Regions from separate parts of the Ruegeria sp. AL2 genome, predicted to be linked through region 1. Evidence: riboswitches for the same ligand, from Rfam matches in the RefSeq annotation. Region 1 holds a riboswitch; each other region holds the start of a gene.
What was found. Region 1 has a riboswitch for cobalamin ahead of ACR0ID_RS00320 (DUF1636 family protein). Riboswitches for the same ligand answer to the same signal wherever they lie in the genome.
Positions count from the first base shown of each region.

Region 2: linked by a shared signal. The riboswitch ahead of ACR0ID_RS16535 (hypothetical protein) and the one ahead of ACR0ID_RS00320 (DUF1636 family protein) in region 1 are both predicted to bind cobalamin.
Region 3: linked by a shared signal. The riboswitch ahead of ACR0ID_RS17775 (DUF4198 domain-containing protein) and the one ahead of ACR0ID_RS00320 (DUF1636 family protein) in region 1 are both predicted to bind cobalamin.

Region 1 is NZ_JBQFXM010000001.1:63,188-69,429, reverse strand. It holds tRNA gene ACR0ID_RS00330 (tRNA-Cys) at 112-185, shown strand; gene ACR0ID_RS00325 (NAD(P)-dependent oxidoreductase) at 363-1,358, opposite strand; cobalamin riboswitch at 1,461-1,665, shown strand; gene ACR0ID_RS00320 (DUF1636 family protein) at 1,760-2,134, shown strand; gene cobW (cobalamin biosynthesis protein CobW) at 2,139-3,194, shown strand; gene cobN (cobaltochelatase subunit CobN) at 3,198-6,242, shown strand, end outside.
Region 2 is NZ_JBQFXM010000016.1:45,526-51,767, reverse strand. It holds gene ACR0ID_RS16545 (DNA polymerase III subunit gamma/tau) at 1-1,205, opposite strand, end outside; gene ACR0ID_RS16540 (protein-tyrosine phosphatase family protein) at 1,378-1,890, shown strand; gene ACR0ID_RS16535 (hypothetical protein) at 1,882-2,289, opposite strand; cobalamin riboswitch at 2,380-2,598, opposite strand; gene ACR0ID_RS16530 (alpha/beta hydrolase family protein) at 2,731-3,588, shown strand; gene rsgA (ribosome small subunit-dependent GTPase A) at 3,625-4,653, opposite strand; RNA gene ffs (signal recognition particle sRNA small type) at 4,812-4,910, opposite strand; gene ACR0ID_RS16515 (bifunctional 2',3'-cyclic-nucleotide 2'-phosphodiesterase/3'-nucleotidase) at 4,950-6,242, opposite strand, start outside.
Region 3 is NZ_JBQFXM010000022.1:13,611-19,852, forward strand. It holds gene ACR0ID_RS17765 (substrate-binding domain-containing protein) at 54-1,073, opposite strand; gene ACR0ID_RS17770 (ROK family transcriptional regulator) at 1,263-2,453, shown strand; cobalamin riboswitch at 2,575-2,773, shown strand; gene ACR0ID_RS17775 (DUF4198 domain-containing protein) at 2,906-3,691, shown strand; gene cbiM (cobalt transporter CbiM) at 3,698-4,309, shown strand; gene ACR0ID_RS17785 (cobalt ABC transporter permease) at 4,306-4,869, shown strand; gene cbiQ (cobalt ECF transporter T component CbiQ) at 4,869-5,648, shown strand; gene ACR0ID_RS17795 (energy-coupling factor ABC transporter ATP-binding protein) at 5,645-6,242, shown strand, end outside.

The DNA.
Region 1 (6,242 bases):
CGGCAAATTTCAGTCTTGCCGGCAAATTCGCACGCAATCCACTGGACGCCCCCGAGGAAAGCTGTTAAAAACCCAGTCACACCACAGCAAGTATTTGATTTTACTTGAAAAGGCGAGTTGGCGGAGTGGTGACGCAGCGGATTGCAAATCCGTGTACACCGGTTCGATTCCGGTACTCGCCTCCAACAACATCCAAATCGCTGACTTAACCCCGCAGTACACGCGTGCGACGCTCGGTATTTCAAGACGTTCAAGGCCCGCGATTCTGTCGAATTGCGGGCCAGATATGGCGTGTTTTTCGGAACACCTGCCTACCCCTGCTCGTTCAAGGGGCGAGATTTTGTCTGGTATGTGCTTTACGTTCAGGCGCGCCCTTGTGGCACAACCTCGTATCCCGGCTCCTCCGGCTCATCATCCGTCATTTCGGCAGGGAAGCCCGGGGCGGTGATATCCAGGCCGGTTGCCTCTTCCAGCCGCTTGATAATATTTGGTGAAAGCTCGCGTTCGCCATAGCGTGCGATACCATCGTTAAAGATGTTGATCATCACCGGGTTTATTTCCAGCGGCACCCCGGCGCGGTCGGCGACCTCCTGAAACAGACCGATATCCTTCTTCACCAGATCCATGGTGAAGGAAATATCGCGCGACCCGTTCAAGATGACCTGACTTTCGGTTTCGTGCACGAAGGACGTGCCGGACGAGATTTTGATCGCCTCATAGGTCGTGTTCAGATCCATCCCCGCAGCCTTTGCCGTAACCAGTGCTTCGGCGCAGGTGATCAGGTTGGCGGTGGCAAGATAATTGGTCATCACTTTCAGCACCGAGGCCGAGCCCAGTTCGCCGGTGTGCAAAACCCGACGACCCATTGTCGTCAGGAACGGCAGAATTCGTTCAAACGTTTCCCGGTCACAGCCCGCAAAGATCGAGATATTGCCCGTCGCGGCACGGTGGCACCCGCCAGAAACCGGGCAATCGACGGCCGCACCGCCGCGCGATATGACTTCGGCTCCCAGGCGTTTGACTTCGGCCTCGTCCGTGGTCGACATCTCCATCCAGATCTTACCGGGGCCCACTTCGGGCAACATCTCCTGCATGACTGCGTCCGATGCTGCCGGAGACGGCAGACAGGTGATCACCGCATCGCAATCGCGCATCAACTGGGCGGGCCCCTCAGCCGCCTTTGCACCTTTGGCGACAAACTCGGCCACCAGATCCGCGTTCAGGTCATGCACAGTCAGATCAATGCCGTTGCGCAAAAGGGATCCCGAAAGCTTGCCGCCTACGTTACCCAGACCGATAAATCCCACTTTCATATGACGCATCTCCAATTTCGTCGTTTTCCCGTCATGCGACCACATACCGAACACATTCTTCATGCCGCCGAACGACGCCTACAGGTCGCTTTTTTCTCCTTGGCCTATTTGTTGCGCGCGAACCGCTTGACAAGCGGGTCAGCGGTGCCGCATGTCCCTGTCGTTGGTGTCGGCGACAGCCGATGAAAAGGGAATGCGTCAACGGTTCATCCGCTAAACGCAGCCGCCCCCGCGACCGTGACCGGAGAGGATGCCCAATACCACTGGCCTGTGCCGGGAAGGCGGGACATCCGACAGAGCGACCGCTCTGGCATCCGCAAGCCGGGAGACCTGCCAACACCCGAAGTTGAAACCGGGCGGGGTGTTCCGGTGTCGGGTCCATGTGCAGACGTGGTGCCCGCATGAAACCCCGTCCCCCGCGAAGAGGATTTGGGGGGATGAGAGACATGACCGAGAACGAACCGGTAGAGCTACTGGTCTGCACGACTTGCCGCCGGGGTCTGCCCGTCGAGGATGACGCTGAGCGACCCGGCACATTGTTGCACAAGGCCCTGGAACAGGCTGTCCTGCCGGATGGCATCATTCTGAAACCGGTCGAATGCCTTTCGAACTGCGATCAGGGCTGTTCCATCGTGCTTCGGGGCGGGCCGGATCGCTGGACCTTTGTTTACGAGAATCTGAACGAAATCGATCACGTCGATGTCATCATCGATGGCGCGACTAAGTATCTGGCCACAGGCGATGGTCTGGTGAAATGGCGCGACCGTCCTGAACATTTCCGCAAAAACTGCGCCTCGCGCATTCCCCCGATTGGAGCCTGAGATCATGTCGAACCTTGAAAAACTCCCCGTCACTGTGATCACCGGCTTTCTGGGCTCGGGCAAAACCACGCTGGTGCGCCATCTGATGCAGAACCCGCAGGGCAAGCGCCTTGCGATTGTTGTTAACGAGTTTGGCGATGTGGGTGTTGATGGCGACATCCTGAAGTCCTGCGCGATTCCGGAATGCCCTGCGGAAAACATCATGGAACTGGCAAACGGCTGCATCTGCTGCACCGTGGCCGACGATTTCATCCCGACCATCGAGGCGCTGATGGCGCTGGAACCGCGCCCGGATCACATTTTGATCGAAACATCCGGCCTTGCACTGCCCAAACCGCTGCTGAAAGCGTTTGATTGGCCTGATATCCGTTCGAAAATTACCGTTGATGGCGTTATTGCGCTGGCCGATGCCGAGGCCGTGGCCGCCGGTCGCTTTGCTCCGAACGTTGAAGCGGTGGATGCCCAACGGCTGGCTGATGACTCGATCAACCACGAAACACCCTTGTCCGAGGTGTTCGAGGATCAGATCTCGTGCGCGGATATCATCCTGCTGACCAAGCCCGATCTGGCAGGTCCCGAAGGTGTCGCGAAAGCTAAACAGATCATCGCCGCTGAGGCGCCGCGCCCGCTTCCCGTCGTCGAGGTTGCCGAGGGTGTCGTCGACGTTCGTGTCGTGCTTGGCCTTGAGGCTGCCGCCGAAGATGACATGGACGCGCGCCCGTCACATCACGATGGCCATCACGATCATGAGCATGACGATTTCGAAAGCATCATCGTCGAGTTGCCGGAACAGACCGACCCGGCGGAACTGGTTGCCAGGATTGAACGTCTGGCAACTGAGCTGAATATCCTGCGCGTCAAAGGCTATGCCGCCGTCACTGGCAAACCGATGCGCCTGCTGGTTCAGGCTGTCGGCGTACGGGTTCGTCACCAATACGACCGCCCGTGGGAGCCCGGTGAAGAGCGCCGCTCGCGCCTGGTCGTCATTGCCGAACATGACGACATCAAAGAGGCTGAGATCCGTGATATCCTAGTGGGTGTGACCGAGGTTGCCGAGTAAGTCATGCACGTCGTCTTTCGCGAAAGCCACGGGCTCGAGGAAACCGAGACCCCAACCGATCTGGGCCAAAGCCCGGCTGATCTGGTTGTACTGTCCTTTTCCGACAGTGACCTGAGCGCTTTCGCGGCGGGCTGGCATCGCGGCGGCGGACCTGAGGGGCGGATGCCAACCTTGCGACTGGCCAATCTTGCAGCATTGAAACACCCACTGTCCGTCGACACCTATGTTGAACAGACACTTGAAGGCGCAAAGGGCATCCTGATCCGTCTGATCGGTGGCGTGCCCTATTGGTCTTACGGGTTGCAACAGGTTCTGGCACTGGCACAGGCCAAAGGCATCGCGCTGGCCGTTTTACCGGCGGATGGGCGCGAAGACACTCGGTTGGATGAGTATTCGACCCTGCCCCTCTCGACCCTGCGGCGGCTGGCACATCTGTGTGATACCGGCGGAGAAGTCGCCGCGCAGGCCGCATTGGCCCAGATGGCGTTAGCAGCAGGGCTTTATGCCGGCCCGGTGATGGGCGCGAAAACCGTGCCCGAATGCGGTGCGTGGTGCCCGGAACAGGGTGTCATCCCGGTGGATTGCGCGTTCGAGAACGATGCTAAACGCATTCTCGTAACCTTCTACCGCGCTTATCTGACATCAGCAGACACAGCCCCGGTCGCGGCCCTGATCCGCAGCTTGCGCGCCCGCGGGCTCCAGGCGGTGGGTTTGTTCGCCCCGTCGCTCAAGGCCCCGGCCGCTGCCAACTGGCTCAGGGAACAGGTCGTTGCCCTCAGACCATCGGCCATCATCAACGCCACTTCATTCTCGGGTAAGGGCGCGTCTGGCACGTCGCCTCTGGACGCGGCGAATGTGCCGGTGTTTCAGGTCGCCCTCGCCACCTCGCGACGCAAGGCTTGGGCCGAGGCCGAACGCGGCCTGTCGCCTGCCGACCTCGCCATGCACGTGGTATTACCCGAAGTGGACGGGCGAATATCAGCAGGCATTGCCTCCTTCAAAGAGCCGGGCAAGCGCGATCCGCATCTGGAATACTCGCGTTTTGCGCATCGGGCCGAGCCGGACCGGATCGAGGCGATCATCGACCGGGTATCTGGCTGGCTTGCTCTGAGTGATAAACCCAAGGCAGACCAGATCCCCGCGTTGGTACTGTCCACATATCCAGGCAAAGACTGGCAGATGGCCCATGCGGTCGGTCTCGACGCGTTGGCCTCAGCCGAAGCGATGCTGTCTGATCTTCACGGTGAAGGCTACGACATCACGGCTGCCGAACCGATTGCCGACACACTCTTGGACGCCCGGGTATCGTGGCCGCTTGAGGATTATCTGAGTGCACTCGCTGAATTGCCCGAGACCCTGCGCACCGATCTGCACACCGTATGGGGCGATCCCGAGCAAGACCCAATTTTCGCTCATGACGCGTTTCACTTCACGGCTTTGCGACGCGGCAAGGCGCTGGTCGCACTGCAACCAGAACGCGGAACACCCGAGCTGCGCGATGACGACTATCACGACCTTTCGCGCACCCCGCGCCATAGCTATGTCGCCTTCTATTTGTGGCTGCGCAAAGGTCTTGGAGCGGATGCGCTGATCCATATCGGTGCGCATGGCACGCTGGAATGGCTGCCCGGCAAATCAGTCGCCCTATCGGCAAACTGCTGGCCCGAGGCACTGATCCGTGACCTGCCGGTGATCTACCCGTTCATCGTCAACGACCCGGGCGAGGCCGCGCAGGCCAAACGCCGGATCGGCGCGGTGACCCTGGGCCACATCCCACCTCTCATGAAAGAAAGCGGAACGCCTGACCGGATGGTGCGGTTGGAAGCCCTGCTGGACGAGTTTTCAAACGCGGACGGCCTTGACCCCAGACGCCGTGACCGGCTGCAGGAAGATATCCGGGAAGAAGCACAGGCCATTGGACTGGAGAACGATCTGGGTCTGGATCAGGCCACCAGCACCGCCGAAGCAATCACGCGCATTGACCGCTTTGTCTGCGATATCAAAGAAAGTCAGTTCGGCGACGGGCTGCACGTCTATGGGCGTGTCCCGGACGTGACCGGCAGTTTCGACCCAGCCCCATCCGCCCATGCCGAACGCAAGGCCCTGATCAATGCGCTGGCCGGCAAGAGGATCGAGGCTGGCCCGTCCGGCTCGCCCTATCGGGGCCGCTTTGACGTGCTGCCGACCGGGCGAAACCTTTACACCACCGATCCGCGATCTGTGCCCACCCGCGCAGCTTACACGCAAGGCGTGAAACTGGCCGAGGAACTGGTACGGCGGCACTTGCAGGAGGAAGGTGATTACCCGAAAGGGCTGATTGTCGATCTGTGGGGATCGGCCACCATGCGCACTGCGGGCGAAGAATTCGCCATGGCCCTGCACCTGCTGGGTGTAAAGCCGGTTTGGGACAAGGGATCCGAGCGGGTTTCGGGTATCGAAGTGCTGCCCATCACCGACCTGAGCCGCCCGCGCCTGGACGTCACCCTGAGGGTTTCGGGCTTGTTTCGCGATGTGTTCCCCACGTTGTCAGCCCTTTATGGTCAGGCGGTTCGGGCTTTGTCAGAGCGTGATGAAGCGACCGACTGGAACCCCTATGCCGGTCACGCCCCGGCTGCGCGGGTGTTTGGCCCGGCCCCCGGCAGTTACGGCCTGAACATGACCCATCTGTCCGAGACCTATACGGACGAGGCGCGCGCCCAAGCCGGGGAAGCATGGCTTGAGGCCAGCTCGTACGCGCTGGAAGGTGAACACATTGCGCAAGACAAAGCGGGAATCACGGATCGTGTCGCCAATGCCGACAGTTTTGTTCACCTCCAGGATCTGACGGAAACTGACCTGCTGCTGGCCAACGACTATGCCACGCATGAAGCCGGTTTTGCCGCCGCCAAAAAGGTCGCTGGGGGCACCGCTCAGCTTTACCATTTGGACAACACCAACCCAGATAATCCGCGCGCCCGGACTCTGCCGGAAGAAATCAGCCGCGTCGTTCATGCCCGCGCAGCCAACCCCGGCTGGATTGCGGGGATGCAGCGCCATGGTTTTCGCGGC
Region 2 (6,242 bases), on a different contig from region 1:
GGTGACATGCCCCCGCCCGGCCCGCCGGGTGGCGAAGGTGGGGCGTCTTGCAGCCGTTTGATCAGCTCTTCGGGGCTGGGCAAATCGGCGACATGCGTCAGTCGGATAACAGCCATTTCGGCGGCCATCATCGCGTTGGGCGCGGCAGAGACTTCCTCCAGCGCCTTCAGCAGCATTTGCCACATCCGGGTCAGAACCCGCATTGGCAAGGCCTCGGCCATGTGCTGGCCCCGTGTGCGTTCGTCGGGGGAAACCGTCGGGTCCTGGGCCGCGTCAGGTGTGATCTTTACGACGGACACCCAATGCGTGATTTCGGCCAGATCGCGCAGCACGGCCAGAGGGTCTGCGCCTTCCGCATATTGACCGCTCAGTTCAGTGAGCGCCCCTGCCGCGTCACCGCGCAGGATCATGTCCATCAGGTCCAGAACCCGTCCACGATCGGCCAGACCCAGCATCGCACGGACCTGATCTGCCGTCGTCTCTCCGGCCCCGTGCGAGATTGCCTGATCCAGCAATGAGGTCGCGTCGCGGGCCGATCCTTCTGCGGCGCGGGTGATCAACGCCAGCGCATCGTCGGCGATCTGCGCGCTCTCGGCCCCGGCGATCTTGCGCAGCAGGCCGATCATGTCTTCGGGCTCGATCCGGCGCAGGTCAAAGCGCTGACACCGCGACAGAACCGTGACCGGCACTTTGCGAATCTCGGTGGTCGCGAAGATGAATTTCACATGTGCGGGCGGTTCCTCGAGCGTCTTGAGCAGCGCGTTGAATGCGCTGGTCGAGAGCATGTGAACCTCGTCGATGATGTAGATCTTGTAGCGTGCACTGGCGGCGCGATAGCGGACACTGTCGATGATCTCGCGGATATCGTTGACGCCGGTACGGCTGGCCGCATCCATTTCCATCACATCGACATGGCGACCTTCCATGATTGCGACGCAATGCTCGCACTGACCGCAAGGCTCGGTTGTCGGTCCTCCGGTTCCATCCGGTCCGATGCAGTTCATGCCTTTGGCGATGATCCGCGCCGTGGTGGTTTTTCCCGTTCCGCGAATGCCGGTCATGATAAAGGCCTGCGCAATCCGGTCGGCCTCGAAGGCGTTTTTTAGGGTGCGCACCATAGCATCTTGACCCACCAGGTCGGCAAAGGTTTCCGGGCGGTATTTGCGGGCGAGAACCTGATAGGCGGGGCTTGGCGTGTCTGTCATGTCTTCTCGCTCGGATTCGGTGCTTCGGCACAGCGTAGTGGCGGCGGCACTCCGCGTCCACTGTGGGGCGTGATGATTTTTTGTTTCAGAAACGGGCTGGTTTCCAACTAAACTGGTCCAGCGGATTTAATGACTCATTTCTTAAAGAGTACCTTGGGGGAGGACGCACTTCATGTCGCAGCTGGTCATTTTTGCTCTGCAGGTCGGAGGCGGAACGCTTGCCCTTACTTCAATGCCCGGGCGTGGCGGGGATTACGTCGGCGATCTGGATATGATTGCGGCTTGGAAACCGGGCCTTGTGATTTCAATGACGACGGATGTTGAAATGCTTCAGGATGGCGCGCAGCACTTTGGCAGCGACATCCAAAGCCGTGCCAGCCGGTGGGTTCACCTGCCGATCGAAGATTTTGGAGCACCGACGCAGGCGGTTCAGAAGGCCTGGCCAGAGGTCAGCGCCACGGCCCGACATGCGCTGTCGGGCGGTGGCCGGGTTCTTGTGCATTGCCGTGGGGGGTGCGGCAGATCCGGGATGATTGTTCTGCGACTGATGGTTGAATGCGGTGAACGCGCCAGCGACGCACTGGACCGCCTGCGGGCCGTGCGCCCCTGCGCTGTCGAAACCGATGCGCAGCTGGCCTGGGCGTCCCGGATCACCCCGGCACAGGTGGAAGTGGGATCAAGCTGACAGCTGCTGGGGTGCGTAGCCGGTTTTCCGGGGCCGGATCGTTGAAACCTCGATCATGGCGCAAGGCGGGTTCGCGACAATGCCCGAGGGCAGCGTGCCGAATGTAGGTCCGAAGATCAAATCGGCATAGGCATCAAGGTCCCGAATTGCCGTATCAGGGTGCGCCCCGCAGAAAACGCGAACGCTGTCGGATCGCGCTCGGATCGTTGCCATGCACCCTTCCGCGCAATGTGACAGCGCGCTGTTGCCTTCAAATTCGAAATCTTCGCTGGTGGCCGAAACCGCCTGCGCCATGGCTTCGGAAATCGAGCGGGCCAGTCGCGCCAAAGCCGGGCAGGTATTGCCCGTCCGCTGGCACACAGTTGCGCTGTATTCGTGTGACTTTGTCTTCCAGATCATCCTGCGCCCTCCGCGCGTGGTGGGCTGGATATTGGGGCAGGTGGGACAGCATCTCGCTGTCAGGACCTGCCCGGACACCCCGCCCGAGTTTCGGTTTCAGTTCCGATGGCAGGTCTCCTGACTTGCGGGTCATTGCTCTGCCGACCTTCCCAGCCCGTGGGCCAGTGGTATTTCGGCATTGCTTACCGCTTACAGTTGCGGGGGCAGTCGCGGACTTGGTTGATATCTGTGTGACCAGACAAACCGCACCGTGTTCCCTTTTCATCCCGACCTCTTGTGGGGGCCGGAAACCATCACACAACCGCTAGCGCCTGATCGCGTTCCGAGTCAAGCCGATCTTTAGGCCGGACGTTTGGTCATGCTGGATGCGGTTTACGTTCCGGCTTAGTTTCGTCGGCATCGAAGGCAGGCAAACCATTGTTTCAGCGAAAGCCGGGGATCATGTTGGATACGGAACAGACGGTGTTGATCGAAGATTTCCGCTTTCCGTCAGGGTCCGTGACCTTGTCGGCGCGGCTGTACCGGCCAGTGGGTGAGCCGGAAACCGTTGTCGTACTTAACAGTGCCACGGGTGTGCCGCGTGACTATTATCAACACTTCGCGCGATGGCTGGCTACCGAGCGGGGGATAGCTTGCCTGACCTATGACTATCGGGACTACGGGCTTTCTTTGGTTGGCCGCCTGAAAGACGCAACTGCAACAATGGCGGATTGGGCGTTGATCGACATGCCAGCGGCACGGGCCGAAATGCGCCGGCGGTTTCAAATGGCGCAGCAGTGGACCATCGGCCATTCCGTCGGTGCGATGCTGGGGCCGGTGCAGCCGGATATCGACCAGATCGACCGAATGATCGGTGTGTGTTCGGGGCTGGTGACTTTGAAAGATCACCCATGGCCCTATCGGGGGCTGGCGGGGCTGTTCTGGTATGGCCATGCACCGCTGATGGTGCGGGCGCTTGGCTATCTGCCTGGCAAAGCAATCGGGTTTGGCTCGGACCTGCCCGCCTCGGTCTACTGGCAATGGCGCAAATGGTGCACAGCTCCTCTTAGCTACGTTCCCGAGATCGGGCAGAATTTGCCTGATGCGCATTGGGGCAGTTCTGGAACAGCTGTGGATCTGTTCACGTTCGAAGACGACCAGATGGTTCCGCCCGAGGCGGTTTGGCGCCTTGCCGATCTGTATGGCCCCGGGGCCAGACGCCACCTTCTGAAGCCTGCCGAATTTGGGCTGCCGGAGATTGGTCACATAGGCGCATTTGCCCGGCGCAATGCAGCGGTCTGGCCGCGCCTGATCGCCTGATCAGACGCGACGCAGGTTTTCCATAACACCTTGCAGCTATGGCCGTTTGCGAAGCTTCTTGTCCTGCATGACACCGCGGACCATCTTGCCGAACGCCTTGTCCCGCGCCCGCGATTGCGCAACGGTTTCCGAGTTTCGCTGATCTTCGCGCCGCAGCTTGCGCCAACGGTCCAGCCGCGCCGGATCAAGAACGCCCTTGCCTATTGCGTTCTGCACGGCACAGCCGGGCTCGGTCTCGTGCTGACAATCCGAAAAGCGGCAGCTTTGGCCAAGCTCTGTGATGTCCGAGAACACGTTGTCGATCCCGTCCTGAGCGTCCAACAAACGCAATGCGCGCATTCCCGGCGTGTCAATCAGCCAGCCACCGTTACCCATCCGGTGCAACGCGCGCACCGTTGTCGTGTGCCTGCCCCGTGCGTCGTCTTCGCGAATTCCAGAGGTGGCGAGGTTTTGATCCGTCATGGCGTTGCTGAGCGTCGTTTTACCCACGCCCGACGACCCGACCAGCGCGCCGGTCTGGCCTTTGGGGCACCATGCCAGAACCTTTTCGATATCTGCCGGGTCCAGCGCATTGATCGCCAGTACCGACAAAAAAGGGTCCAGAGATTGCACTTGTCCCGAGAAACTGCCGGGGTCATCCGACTGGTCAGCTTTCGTCAGGACAACGACAGGATAACATCCGGCCTGATGTGCCAGCGCCAGATAACGTTCCAGCCGGGGCAGGTTGAAATCGGCGTTGCACGAGCTGACGATGAACAACACATCGACATTGGCTGCTATCAGTTGTGTTGCGGCACCTGTACCGGCAGCCCTGCGTTGCAGCAGGCTGCGCCGGTCCAGAATGTGACGCACGCGGTTTTCGGCGTCGGCAAGGACCCAATCCCCAACGGCATATGAACCGGTCGGATTATCCGGTGTCAGCAAAGGGATATCACCATCCGGGCTCAGCCCGATCAGACGGTCCCGATGTACCGATGCGATACGAAAGGGCGTGTCAGAAGGAAAAACCGCATGCTGCGCGGCAAAGTAAGAGGACCATCCCAGGTCCGAAAGCGTATAAGACATTTATCTGCCTGTTTTCAGAAACAGCAATGCCAACGGATGGCATGCGCGCATCCGCAGGTCGTGTGTTCAGGCAGTCCGGTGATTCCGGTGAATCAGAACCAGTCTGCCCGAAGGGTTTTCACTACAATCATCAAGCCCTCCTGTGGCTGTGGTTCACGAAGTGAGAGGTTGGACATCGACCCAAGCGGGGCTCGTTGTGGCTGCTTCCTTCCGGACCTGACCAGGTTGGCGAGGCGCTCGCCCGCGCCAACCTCTCGAGTCCGGATATAGGGAAGGCAACGGGAAAAGACAACCCGTCAGAGCGTCAGGCGGATGCGTTCAAATCCCCTGCCATCCGAGCCCAGCAACACGGGATCGAACCTGCGCAACTCATCCAAATATTTCGGGGCGCCCGGACCTGTTCGAAGAATTGTTGTCACGCCCCGCTGCGGCATCAGCGAGAACGGGTAGGGCTGCGTGACGATCGGATCGGGCGGAAGGTGCTGCGCCAGGTAATCCCGCACAAGGTCCTTGATGCTCAGCGGTGGCAGGCTGATGAACTCAGACGTTGTCGCATGCGGGAAATGCCCGCCTCCGCTGGCGCGGCAATTGTTCAGCGCCATAACGAACATCTGCTCCGGTCGTACGGGGCGGCCTGCATATGTCAGATCGCTGATCCGCCTGTGGTCTGGATGGATCATTTTCCCCTGCGCATCGTATCGAGGCGGCTGAGTAGGGTCGATCTGATAAGACAGTCCAAACACGATGTCGAAATTGTACCCGGCCCGTTTAGGGTTGATCAGTTCGGGCTCGGAACCGGGCTTTAACTGGTTGAATACGCTGGCCGACATCTCCAACCAGTCCAGCAGATGCGCACCGCTGATCCGGATTGCGCGCAGCTCGTTGGGAAACACATGCAGATCCGCGACATGACGCAAACATATTTCTCCGGCGGGTACCTCGGTATAATGGCGGGGGCCTGAGCGCCCGCCGGATTTGGCAGGCGAAACAACCGACAGAATCGGCATATCCGCCAGGTCTGTTCCCTGCAAAAGCGGGCGCAGTGCGGCGGCTTGCGCCGCAGCTACAAGGGTCAGCCCGCGATCCGGCGCACAGCAACTGAAATAGCTGTGCAATGTATCCGGGATATGTGCCACCGGTGCCGCAACGGATTGACGGGTCATGCGATGCGCCACCTCACACAGGCCCGCAATTTCACGGTCTTCCCCGACGGCTGTGCCGTTGCTGATAACCGGGCGCAGTTCGACGCGGCTATCCCGGATTCGCACTTTGCCGTCCAGCCCGGCGGTCACGGCCAAATCGATAACCCCCAGGTAAGAGCCCGCTGATCCCGGCATGACAATGGGCGTTCCATGTACCAGCCCCGTCAGGTGATCGACCATCGGGGTATTGGCGTGGCTCTCTCCTGGAAGTGTCAGGTGGGTGTGCCCGGCCACAATGGCATCGATGCCTTTGATCGCGGCCAGAGGGATCACGGCGTTTTCCATCCCGGCTACCGGCTCGCTGCCCCCAAGGCCGGAATGGGCAAGCGCCACGATGATATCACAACCCTCGTTGCGCAATGTCTGCGTCAGGGATTTAGCCGCAAG
Region 3 (6,242 bases), on a different contig from region 1:
GTGGGTGGTTTTGATAAGTGGAAGGCCGCGCAGCGGCCTTCCAAACATTCAGCTTAACCCCAGCAGAGGTCCATGCCTTCCTGAACCGAGATGGACTCGACGCCGTCGGCGGCCTTATCCGTCACAAGCGCCACACCGGTGTCAAAAAAGTCCTTACCGGGTGTGTTCTCGGGCTTCACGCCTTCGTCCGCCCATTTCTTGACGGCCTCAACGCCCAGCGATGCCATCAGCAGCGGGTATTGCTGTGATGTTGCACCGATGACGCCGTCCGCCACGTTCTGCACGCCAGGGCAGCCGCCATCGACGGAAACGATCAACACGTCATTTTCGCGCCCGATAGCCTTAAGCGCTTCATAAGCGCCCGCTGCCGCCGGTTCGTTGATGGTGTGCACCACGTTGATCGTCGGGTCTTTGGCCAGCAGGTTCTCCATGGCGCGACGACCGCCTTCTTCGTTGCCAGCGGTGACATCGCTACCAACAAGACGCGGGTCGTTTTCATCGCCAATCACGTTCGGATCGGCCAGATCAACACCGAACCCCTGCAGGAACCCTTGATTGCGAAGCACATCCACAGTGGGCTGGCTGACCGCAAGGTCCAACGTGGCGATTTTGGCGTCATTTGCCGCATCTCCCAGCGTGGCTTTTGCCCATTGTCCGATCAGAAGCCCCGCAAGGAAATTGTCCGTGGCAAAGGTCGCGTCGGCTGAGTCGATAGGCTCAAGTGGGGTGTCCAGCGCAATCACCAGCAGCCCGGCATCGCGGGCCTGCTGCACCGCTGGAACGATAGACGACGTATCCGACGCGGTCAGCAGGATACCCTTTGCGCCATCCAGAATGCAGGTTTCAATGGCCTGAACCTGAGTTTCGTGGTCTCCGTCGACTTTGCCGGCAAAGGCTTTCAGCTTCATGCCAAGCTCTTCGGCTTTGGCTGTGGCACCCTCTCTCATTTTAACAAAGAAAGGGTTGGTATCCGTCTTGGTGATCAGGCAAACGGTTTCACCTTCGGCCATTGCACTGCTTGCCATGGCCGTAACCGCCAGCGCCGTGGCGCCTGCAAGTTTCGCAAGTTTCATCGGTAGTCCTCCCAGTTTTCCCAATGCCCGTCCGGGCATACGTTTGATCGGGCGAAAACCGGCCCGATCGAACGTGAAAACCATCACAAGATTCGAATTTCGAGTCAATAAATAAATCACTCTTATTTATTATTGACAGAAAGGAAGGGTTTTTACATTGTCGTCATGAAGGGGATGGCCGTGTCTGCAATGAACTCTCAGGGCAATACTACTGGCGTACGCGAGCCAGACATGCGCGGCACCAACCAAAGTGGAATGCGGGCCCGAAATGAACGGCTTGTCCTGTCACTGGTCCGGCGCCATCAGGCCCTCGCAAAATCTGAAATCGCGCGCATGACCGGCCTGTCGGCGCAGACGGTCTCGGTCATCATGCGCCAGTTGGAGAACGATGGGTTGCTGTTGCGGGGCGAACCGATCCGGGGAAAAGTCGGGCAGCCATCGGTTCCCATGCGCCTGAACCCGGACGGCGCGTATTTCTTTGGGCTCAAAGTCGGGCGGCGTAGTACCGAACTGGTGCTGACGGATTTCCTTGGCAACGTCAGGCACCGCGAACGGCGGACCTATGATTTTCCGACGCCCGAGGCGACATTGAGCTTTTCCACAGAAAGCCTCGACAAAGTGATGGCGTCAATGTCGCCCGAGGCGCGTAGCAGAATCGCGGGCCTTGGGATTGCCATGCCGTTCTACCTTTGGGACTGGGCACAAACACTGCAGGTTCCTCAGGAAAAAATGGATCCGTGGCGTGACGCGGACCTGAAAGGCGCGCTAGCCGCAAGCTATGACGTGCCGGTATTTTTGCAGAACGACGCAACCGCGGCCTGCGGTGCCGAGCTGGTGTTTGGCCCTGCAGAAGGCCCACGAGATTTCCTGTATTTCTATGTCGGCTTCTTCATCGGGGGCGGGGTGGTTCTGAACGGCTCCATCTTTTCAGGGCGGGGAAATGCCGGTGCGCTTGGTCCATTGCCTGTGCCGGACGACGCAGGCGGAGTGAAACCATTGATAGATGTCGCCAGTCTTTATGTGCTGGAGCGCGCAGTTGGTGGGAATGCCGAAACAGCCGGCTCAATCTGGGAAACGACACGGCATTGGGACGTACCGGAAACCCACCTTGAGAATTGGCTGAACCAGGCGGCGTACGGAATCGCCCATGCCATCGTCTCTTCTTGCAGCCTGATCGATTTCGAATGTGTCAAGATTGATGGCTGGATGCCTGCTGATATCAAGGCGCGGCTGGTGGAAAGGGTTGAGCTCAAACTATCCGATATGAACCTGACCGGGCTTGAACGGCCCTTGGTGCTGGCAGGGACGGCGGGCCCGGATGCCCGGTCATTGGGGGCGGCCAGTTTGCCATTGTCGGAAAGATACCTGCTCGAAGGGTAGTTTCACCCCCGAAAAACCCAGACCTGCATCCAAAGCGGATCAACCGGAAAAAGGGCATTGCCCGCTGAACTTTTTGACAGCCAGCGCAATTGATCGTTGACGGATGCCGAAGAAGTCTGGCAAGCCGCTCGGCATGTCCGGTTCCGGGGCGTGCTCTGGAATCAATAGGGAATGCGGTGCGGGCTTTGGCCCAATTCCGCAACTGCACCCGCAACTGTAAGCGGCGAGCAGGGCTGAAGTGCCACTGGAGTTAATCCGGGAAGGCCAGCCCAACGCTTTGACCCGCAAGTCAGGATACCTGCCGGACATGTGCCTTTGACAAGGGCACTCCTAATCGGCGACGGGATGTGCGTCGGAGCAGGATGCTTGAAAAAGCAGCTTGGCTTGGACGTCCCCGCAGTCAAAACGCATCTCGTACCGGGGTTGGTGCGAAGGGACAAGGACGACTATTGATGACCAAGCTGCTTTCTGCAGCCGCTGTGGCGATGGCGCTTCCAGCGATGGCAAATGCGCATTTCCTGCTGGAATACACCTCTGACACCATGATCGACGCACCGGGGAATGTTCCGGTCAAGCTGATCTTCTGGCATCCGTTCTCGAACGGGCATGTCATGGATCTGGACAAGCCGCAGGAATTCTACGTGATCCACAACGGTCAGAAAACCGACCTGCTGGACACTCTGGAACCCGTGCGTTTCACCGGTGGGGAAAACGAAGGCGCGGCATTCAAGGGTTATGTTCCGGTCAAACGGTCGGGCGACTATGTGCTGGTGACAGTTCCCCAGCCCTATTACGAGGGGTCTGAGGATATCTATATCCAGCAGATCGCCAAGGCATTCCTGAACCGCAACGAATTGCCGACCGACTGGATGAACCCGGTGGGCTTGCCGGTTGAGATCATCCCGCTCAACAAACCGACCAACATCATCGCGGGTTCGACCTTTACGGGTCGAGTTATGGCAGAAGGCCAACCGGTTGCGGGTGCCGAGATCGAGATCGAGTACATGGCCGCAGAACCGGACATGGAAAGCACGGCTGCTTCGGCCCCGACCGTCTCGCCGTTGCCGGGTGGTGCATTGGTCGCAACCTCGGATGATAACGGGTATTTCACGTTCGGCGTTCCGAAAGCCGGATATTGGGGTTTTGCAGCGCTCGGCGCCGGTCCCGTGACCGAACACAATGGCAAAGAACTCAGCCAGGACGCGGTCATCTGGATCCGCGCCTGGGATTTGGAGTAACCGTAGATGCATATCGTTGACGGAGCCTTGTCCAACCCGGTCGTGATCGGCGGTGCCGTCGCTGCGGCGGGTGGAATTGCCATGGGCCTCAGGTCGCTGGATCTTGATCGCATCCCCACTGCGGGGGTGCTGTCAGCCAGCTTTTTCGTGGCATCGCTGATCCATGTTCCTATTGGTCCGTCGTCGGTGCACCTGATCCTCAACGGTATGGCCGGGCTTTTGCTGGGGTGGGCCGCATTCCCGGCCCTGTTCGTCGGGCTTTTGCTGCAAGCCGTCTTCTTTGGCTTTGGCGGGTTGACGGTATTGGGGATCAACACCCTGAACATCGCATTGCCCGCGGTTCTGGCCGGACTGATCTTTAGCCGCCTGATCGCCCACGGCTCACCGCTGCAAGGTGCGATATGGGGCGGGGTCGGCGGTGCCTTTGCCATTGCCGCCACAACCGGCATGGTTGCGTTTTCACTGGCCTTGTCCGGGGATGCCTTCCTGCCTGCGGCTAAGATTGTTTTCTTTGCACATATTCCTGTCATGGCGATTGAGGCGATCCTGACCGGGTTCGCGGTTTTGCTGGCGCGCAAGGTCAAGCCCGAGCTGTTTGTCAAACGAGCGGTCGCATGAGGTATCTGGCAATCATTCTGGCGCTGTGCTGCGCACCCCTACCTGCCTTAGCGCATAAGGTCATAGCCGGAGTGTTTAAATCCGGTGACGCCATCGAAGGCGAAATCGGCTTTTCCAACGGCGACATGGCAAGCGATACCGAGGTCATCGTCAACGGCCCGGACGGAGCCGAGCTGGGCCGTATCGTAACAGATGCAGACGGGTTTTTTATCTACACGCCAAACGCGCCGGTGGCCCATACATTCTTTGCAAACCTTGGTGCCGGACATGTGGCCGAGGTCACCATGCCCGCTGCGGATGTCGCCCGGATCATGGGCGTTGAAGCGGAACCTGATACCCCGCCAACAAACGCACCTGCCCAGGCAGCGGCGGTGCTCAGCACTGAACAACAACAGGTCATTGCCAGGGCCGTGCGGGATGAGCTGCGCCCGCTGCGTCGGGAAATCGCGGCTTACCGCGAACAAAATGATCTGCAAACTGTTCTGGGTGGGATCGGATATATTGTCGGTCTGTTTGGTCTGGGCTTTTACTTTGCGGCACGCCGCAAGCTGGCGGCCTGATGGCGCATGTTCTGGGACAACAGGAAAGCACGCTGGTCAAAGCGGGCGCGCAGCGGCGCGGCGCGATCAACCCGCTTGATCCTAGGATGCGGATCGTTATGGCGGTTGTCTTCGCGGTGGTGACAGTGGCGGTGTCCTCGCTGACAGCGCTGTGCGCGGCTCTGGCGGTGTCCCTTTCGCTTCTTGCCGCGTCGCGTCTGCCCTGGCGGAAGACATTGAAACGCATGGCCATGATGGACGGGTTCATCCTGTTCATGCTGGTGTTGTTGCCATTCTCCATGCCCGGCGACCCGATGTTTACGCTCTGGGGGTTTCCCGCAAGCTGGCAGGGCTTCCGGAAAGCGGTCGAGATCGCCTTGACGGCCAACGCGGTCATCCTGTCCCTTATGGTGCTGGTCGGCACGATGGAGCCGGTCACGCTTGGCCACGCCCTGCACCGCCTGCGCTGCCCCGAAAAGCTGGTTCACCTTTTGATGTTCACCATCCGATATATCGAGGTTCTGCGGGAAGAATACCTGCGCCTGCGCGCGGCCATGAAAGTGCGCGGCTTTCGCCCGGCAACAAACTGGCACACCTATCGCAGCTTTGGCTATCTCGTGGGCATGATGCTGGTGCGCGCGATCGAAAGATCCGAACGCATTCTTGATGCGATGAAATGCCGGGGTTTTTCAGGCCGAATGCTGTTGCTTCAGGACTTTACCCTGACCCGAAGGGACATCGTTTTTGCCGCAGGTCTTGGTGCTCTTTGCGCGGGTCTGATCATACTGGATTTGGCATGACACTGATTGCGCTTGAAGAAATCCGCTGTGCCTACGCCGGTCAGCCACCCGTTCTTGACGGTGCCAGCCTCAGCCTGTCCGCTGGTCAACGCCTGTCGCTGACGGGCCCGAACGGGGCAGGAAAATCGACCTTGCTGCGCATTACGCTTGGCTTGCAGCGCGCACAGTCCGGCACGGTCAGGATCTTTGGTCAGCAAAGGGTGCATGAGGCTGATTTTCACGACGTGCGCCGCCGGGTGGGCCTTGTGTTTCAGGATGCGGATGATCAGTTGTTCTGCCCGACCGTCGCCGAGGATATCGCCTTTGGCCCGCTCAACCTGGGCAGAACACGCGACGAAGCACTTGCCATCGTTGAAAGCGTGTTGGGTGATCTGGACCTGATGCATCTGAAGAACCGCATCACCCACAATTTGTCAGGGGGTGAAAAACGGCTGGTTACGCTGGCGACCGTTCTGGCGATGGAGCCCGAGGTTCTGCTGCTTGATGAACCTACCAACGCGCTGGACCCACGGAACGAGGCCCGGCTGCTGGAAATCCTCCGGGCATTGCCGCAAGCGATCCTTCTTGTTAGCCATTCCCCGGCCTTCCGCGCCG